DNA from 2 places in the Pseudomonas sp. NPDC078700 genome. Region 2 is predicted to be linked to the other one. Evidence: predicted binding sites of a transcription regulator. Region 2 holds the regulator's gene; the other holds the start of a gene.
What was found. Region 2 encodes FliA, which starts transcription of late flagellar genes. Its sites were predicted from a motif close to CTAAAGTTTNNNNNNNNNNNGCCGNTAA; they were not measured.

Region 1 (3,414 bases), on a different contig from region 2:
GGCCTCACGGACCTCGCGGGCTGCCGAGGATATTCGCAACATGGTCGATGGCCTGCAAAGTGAAACGCAAAAGGCTGTGAGCTTCATGGAGGAAGGCGTCAAAGACGTCGATAACAGCCTGCGCCTCGCTGAAGATGCATCGTCGGAAAACGTACAGCTGCATCAAGCGGTGGACAGCATGTTTACGATTATTCAGCAGCTCAACAGGCGCAGCCTCGACTACGGCCAAACGATTAAGCAGGTCGATCAATCCTCAACAGAAATGCGCCAGACTGCAGTCGTACTGCAAAGCAGTGCGGAAACGGTAAGGCTCAATGCCAACAAACTGCAAAAACTGGTCGGCCAGTTTGAAGTGAGTGGTAATCATGGTCATGGCGTGGCGGCGCAAACCTCTAGAAATCGGCAGGCTGCGCTGTGTTAGGCCGCTTTAACCTCGTTCAGAAAATACTGCCGTGCCACAGGCTCTAGGCCACTGCACAGCAGCGCCTCTTGAGGTGTGCGGCTAAAGCCTGCGCATGCTGCGCAAGCAGACAGTTTGCGCAGCAAATGGACAGATCGCGCAACCATTTTGAGTAGAACTATCTCTGTAACATGAGTGAACAACTGAGTGCTGATAGTAGCCGGACACGCCAATGCCCGAGGAGGCAACGCAGTGTTTCACCGTATTCTGTTTTCCCTGTCCGCTCTTAGTTTGTCCATTTGCACAGCACAAGCTGCCAGCGCAGAGACACTCAACACCCCACGGCTGGCAAGCGCGGATAATTTCCGCGATGTCGCGGGCAATACCACTGCGTACACCACGGCCAACAATGGGGTCATGCGTGGTTGAACATGATCTTGCCCGCAATGGGCATCACAAAGGTGATCTCATCATTGACCGGCGGCAGTTCAATGGTGAAGTTTCCCGCGGTAGATCATGTGCCGAAAGCTACCCCCTTCGTAGCGACCATACACCCCTGCGATGTTAATGCGTTTATCCAAACGAGGCAGGTTGGCATAGACATTACCAACCATCTTTGCGGACAGCTGCATGAAATCATCCGCACTCATGTCATCAGACCTGATTATCACTTTGCTGCGGGTGCTAGCGGCCATCATCGTAATTTCCAACCTGTTCATTGGCGGCGACAAAGAAAACAAAACGTGACGCGCCCACCATCGCATAAGCGGTCCACTCACCAGTTTATGGCGGCTAAATGACATGCAGATGACGAGGTCAGAAATTTAAAACCCTGCCCAAGCGCCCTGAGCGTAACGGGAAAAACTGCCCATCAGGAGGGGCAGGAAATAGCAGCTCATCGCAGCGTCGCACTTGCCCCCTCAATCTTTTGGCTAGTCGACCGATAAAGAGACACAAGCGCTACTTACCTGCCTTTGCGCTGTACGAGGACCTGCCCAATGCTGTTAAAACTGAAAACAAAAGTAGTGCTGCTCGCACTCATACCCGTGCTGCTGTTTGCCTTGGTTATTAGCGGCGCTGCTGCGTGGGTGCTGCAGAGCCTGGCGACTCAGGAGCTCAAGGAAACGCGTGAGCGTCTGCTTCAGGAAAGCCGTAACGAATTGCAGCATTACGCACAAATCGCACTGGGGTCCGTGCAATCGCTGTATGACAATGCCGCACAAGGTGATATGGCCAGCCGTGAGCAAGCCATCGCCATTCTGTCGAAGATCAAGTATGGCAAAGACGGCTACTTCTTCGGCCATGACTCCAACGTGGTTCGCCTGTTTAGGGGAGACAGCTCGGTGGATGTCGGCAAGGATTTAAGCGACCGTCGTGATGCCAATGGCGTGTACATCAACCGTGAGTTGGTGAGGGTCGCCAAAGACAATACCTACTACATCAATTACAGCTCGCCACTGCCAACCGATGACTCGGTGATGGTGCCAAAAATGGCTTACAGTTATTACTTGCCAAAGTGGGACATGGCGCTGGGCACTGCTATCAATCTGGATGGTGTCGAGGCGCAGATCGCCAAGGTGCAAGTCGCCATTGACCAGCGCATCAGCACCATTATCAGCAGCATTGTGGTGGTTGCGATCGTGCTACTGGTGGTGTTCGGTATTGCCGGTGTGGTGCTGAGCAATACCTTCCTGCGGCCCCTGCAACAGATCAAAGACAACCTCGATGATATTGCCGCCGGTGAAGGCGACTTAACCCGTCGCCTGCCCATCAATGGCAACGATGAGCTTGGCCAATTAGCGGGCTCGTTCAACCGCTTTATTGAAAAAATTCACGGCATGGTTCGCCAGATGGTCGATGTGACAGGCCAACTCACCGAGTTGGTCGGCCAAGTATCGGCGCAGGCCCAGCGTTCCGAAGATGCCATGGAACGTCAGCGTCATGAGACCGATCAGGTCGCGACCGCAATCAATGAAATGTCTGCAGCGGCACAAGAAGTGGCCCAAAGCGCACAAGGTGCGGCGGAAGCTGCGCAAAAGACCGATACAGAAGGTCAAGCCGCGAAGAAGGTCGTCGATGGCAGTATCGAGCGCATCCACACCTTGGTGCAGGATATTCGTGACAGCGGTGTATCCCTTGATACCCTGCAAAAAGACGTCACCTCAATTGTCAGCGTACTGGATGTGATTCGCTCAATCGCTGAACAGACCAACCTGCTCGCCCTGAACGCCGCTATCGAAGCTGCGCGGGCCGGTGAAGCCGGTCGTGGTTTTGCGGTAGTCGCTGATGAAGTTCGCGCATTGGCCAGCCGCACCCAGCAGAGCACTCAAGAAATTCAAGGCATGATTGATCGCTTGCAGAAAGGCACTCAGGCTGCTGTTTCTTCGATGCAGCGCTCAAGCGATGCCGGTGATGTGACCAGCGAGCAAGCCAACCATGCCGGTACTTCACTGGATGCAATTGCGCAGTTAATCGCCACCATCAATGCAATGAATGCGCAAATAGCCAGCGCCGCCGAAGAGCAAACAGCGGTGGCCGAGGAGATTAATCGCAGCGTGCACAAGATTGCTGTGGCGGTAGACAGTGTGGCGGATGAAACCCAACAAGGCGCACACACCGCACGGAACCTGGCAGGGTTGGGCGATCGCTTAGGCTCACTGGTGAGCCAGTTCCGTATCTGACACGTCTGTCTCTGAACGCAAAATGGGGACAAATTTGTCCCCATTTTTACGCTCCACAATTGAGTCACTCGTAGAGTGGATGACGCTTGTTCATCCACTGTTACTGATTGAACTGAACACCTTGAACCATGGCGGACAAGTTTCGCGTTATCAGCGCCTACGCACCATCACCCGCCATTGACTCAGCCGCTGAATACCGCAGTCCCGCGTCAAGCCGTTACGCAGGCTTCCCACTGCCGTCATCGCGCGTTTTTATCAATGCCGCACCAGGGTCTTGAGCAGGAGCTGCATACCAGTTTTCCCGCGGCACCAGCTTGGCGTCTTGCGGGTCGC
Region 2 (3,414 bases):
CTTCAGTCGCATATGGCAGGCGCGGGTCTAGCTGAAAGTTGACAATGGCGCTGTGCAACTCGCGGGTTAGTTTGCCAACTTCATGGTAAAGACCACGGTCACGCACTTTGTTAAGTTCATTGATGACCTGAACCGCATCACCAAAATTGCCGCGCTCTAGGCTTTCAAGCAATTGGTGGGCATTACTTTTCAGGGTCGACTCAAAGTCACCCATTTGGGAATCATCGTGTTCCATAACAACCTCAGCGCAGACGTCAGCCGTTTACACGCTCAAATATCTTCTCGATTTTTTCTTTGAGCACCTGAGCAGTGAATGGCTTCACCACGTAGCCATTCACACCGGCTTGAGCAGCCTCGATGATCTGGTCACGTTTAGCTTCAGCAGTCACCATCAGTACCGGCAGTTGTTTCAGACGCTCATCAGCACGCACTGCGCGCAACAGTTCAATACCGGTCATGCCAGGCATGTTCCAGTCAGTCACCAGAAAGTCGAAGCTGCCGCTTTGCAGCATCGGCAATGCAGTTGTGCCGTCATCGGCTTCAGCGGTGTTAGTAAACCCCAGGTCACGCAGGAGGTTTTTAATAATGCGGCGCATCGTTGAAAAGTCATCAACGATGAGGATTTTCATGTTCTTGTCCAAGTCGACCTCCGTACCTTCCCCAGTGCATTCAGCATTCTGAATGCACCCTCTAATCGTGAAACCGGCCTGGCCAGGCGCACACTAACTGCGCCTCGCTATACAAGGTTTTCAGAATCTGGCTACAAATGTTATTGGGCTCGCCATTCACCTAGACGCGCGCGCAAACGTGCGGCGCATTGGCTATGCAACTGACTAACCCGAGACTCACTCACCCCTAGCACTTCACCGATTTCCTTGAGGTTCAGCTCTTCGTCGTAATACAACGAAAGAACCAATTGTTCACGTTCTGGCAGGTTACCGATTGCATCAGCAAGGGCTGCCTGAAAGCGCTCTTCCTCAAACTCCCGTGAAGGCCCGGATTGACTGTTACTGGCATCTTCCTGCAAGCCGCCGTTTTCACCGTCCTCCAAGAGGTCGTCAAAACTGAATAAGCGGCTGCCCAAAGTGTCGCCAAGAATGCCGTAGTAATCTTCGAGACTCAATTGGAGTTCGGCAGCAACTTCGTGATCTTTAGCGTCACGACCTGTTTTTGCCTCAATTACTCGAATTGCATCACTGACCATGCGGCTATTGCGATGCACAGAACGCGGTGCCCAATCGCCCTTACGCACTTCATCAAGCATGGAACCCCGTATACGAATTCCGGCAAAAGTCTCGAAGCTCGCACCTTTACTGCCGTCGTACTTTTTTGAGGCTTCGAGCAGGCCAATCATTCCGGCTTGAATCAAATCATCAACTTGAACATTCGCTGGCAAGCGCGCCAAAAGGTGATAGGCAATTCGCTTAACCAGTGGCGCATAACGCTCGATCAGCTGATGTTGCAAGTCTTTACCCTGCGCTTTGCTATACATTCGAAGTCCAGACGCCGCTGTCATGCCGGCGTGTCAGTAGCAGGTTGATGCACCAGACGCTCGACAAAAAACTCCAGGTGCCCGCGTGGATTGGCGGGTAAAGGCCAAGTGCAGACTTTCTGGGCAATTGCGCGAAACGCCACGGAGCATTTTGAACGTGGAAATGCTTCAAATACTGCACGTTGCTTCTGTACCGCCTTACGCACCGACTCGTCATAAGGCACAGTACCAACGTATTGCAGGGCGACGTCCAGGAAACGATCAGTCACCTTGCTCAATTTAGCGAACAGGTTGCGCCCCTCTTGCGGGGTGTGCGCCATATTGGCCAACACGCGGAAGCGGTTCATCCCGTAATCACGGTTAAGCAACTTGATCAATGCATAGGCGTCAGTGATTGAGGTTGGCTCGTCACAAACTACGACCAAAACTTCCTGGGCGGCTCGCACGAAGCTGACCACCGAATCACCAATACCCGCTGCGGTATCAACAATCAGCACGTCGATGTTCTCGCTGATATCGCTAAACGCCTGGATCAATCCAGCGTGCTGCATCGGGGTTAACTGGACCATGCTTTGTGTGCCGGAAGCGGCAGGCACAATACGAATACCGCACGGTCCCTGGATCACCACGTCGCGCATATCACATTCGCCACTGATGACATCTGCCAGCGTACGCTTTGGTGTAAGTCCGAGCAGCACATCAATGTTGGCCAAACCTAAGTCGGCATCCATCAACATGACGCGCCGTCCCTCTTCAGCCAATGCCATGGCCAAATTGACTGACACGTTCGTTTTGCCAACCCCGCCTTTACCGCCGGTGACAGCAATAACTTGAACTGGGTGCACCGCCATTTAATTACGCTCCTTGCTCACGCAGGTCAGGAGCACATTGTCCTTTGTGCTCCGACTAAGATGAACACAACCCGCTTGCATCAAGGCTGTGCTAAAAATCATGTGGTAATGCATCAGCTCGCCCGTTTTGCCGGTTGCTGGTAAAGGCCCGCAAAGACTTCAGCCATGGTGTCTTCGCTCGGCTCTTCCTGAGCTTGGAGGCCGACTGCGCGACTGACCAACTGGTGACTGCGCGGCAGTTGCAAATCATCTGGAATTCGAGGGCCATCAGTTACATAAGCCACCGGCAAACGCTGACTAATGGCCAACCCTAAAACCTCACCCATACTTGCTGCTTCGTCCAGTTTAGTCAGAATACAGCCCATAAGCCCACAACGCTTATAACTATGATAAGCCGATTTGAGCACCTGATTTTGACTGGTTGCGGCCATAACCAGATAATTTTTCGCATTAATTGAACGACTTGCCAAGGCCTCCAACTGCATACGCAGCGCCGGATCATTGGCTGGCAGGCCTGCAGTATCAATTAAAACCACACGTTTGCGCATCAACGGCGTGATGACTTGAGTCAGCGACTGACTTGGATCGACCAGCGTCACAGGCACATTGAGAATGCGGCCCAGGGTTTTCAACTGTTCTTGAGCACCGATGCGATAGCTGTCCAGGCTGACCAACGCGACATTCTGCGCGCCATACTTCAGCACATAGCGAGCAGCCAATTTGGCGATAGTGGTGGTCTTGCCCATGCCAGCAGGCCCTACCAGCGCAATCACACCACCGTCTTCTAAAGGTTCTTGCTTAGGCACTTGGATCGCGTGAGCCAAGTGGGCCAGAAGCATACGCCATGCTTGACGAGGCTCGGCAATATCATTGACGCGTTCCAGCAATGGCCGGGCGACATCGGCCGGCAAGCCCATGCGCTGCAGGCGACGCCACAAATTAGCTTGTTGTGGGCGGCGTGTTTGCATTTGCCCCCATGCGATAGAGCCGAGTTGAACTTCAATCAACTCACGCAGACCTGAAAGTTCAGAGCGCATCGCATCGATAGTACTTTGATCAACCGCTGCCGCC

Region 1: ACIGCM_RS22470 (methyl-accepting chemotaxis protein) is a predicted target of FliA. The motif match lies at 1,320-1,347, and genes of this name have one in related genera.

The regions. Positions count from the first base shown of each region.
Region 1 covers NZ_JBITUI010000009.1:27,956-31,369, reverse strand. The annotation lists gene ACIGCM_RS22485 (methyl-accepting chemotaxis protein) at 1-421, shown strand, start outside; gene ACIGCM_RS22480 (hypothetical protein) at 653-829, shown strand; gene ACIGCM_RS22475 (hypothetical protein) at 889-1,032, opposite strand; gene ACIGCM_RS22470 (methyl-accepting chemotaxis protein) at 1,399-3,081, shown strand; gene ACIGCM_RS22465 (mechanosensitive ion channel family protein) at 3,299-3,414, opposite strand, start outside.
Region 2 covers NZ_JBITUI010000001.1:500,291-503,704, forward strand. The annotation lists gene ACIGCM_RS02370 (protein phosphatase CheZ) at 1-235, opposite strand, end outside; gene ACIGCM_RS02375 (chemotaxis response regulator CheY) at 255-629, opposite strand; gene fliA (RNA polymerase sigma factor FliA) at 770-1,516, opposite strand; gene fleN (flagellar synthesis regulator FleN) at 1,513-2,343, opposite strand; gene flhF (flagellar biosynthesis protein FlhF) at 2,457-3,414, opposite strand, start outside.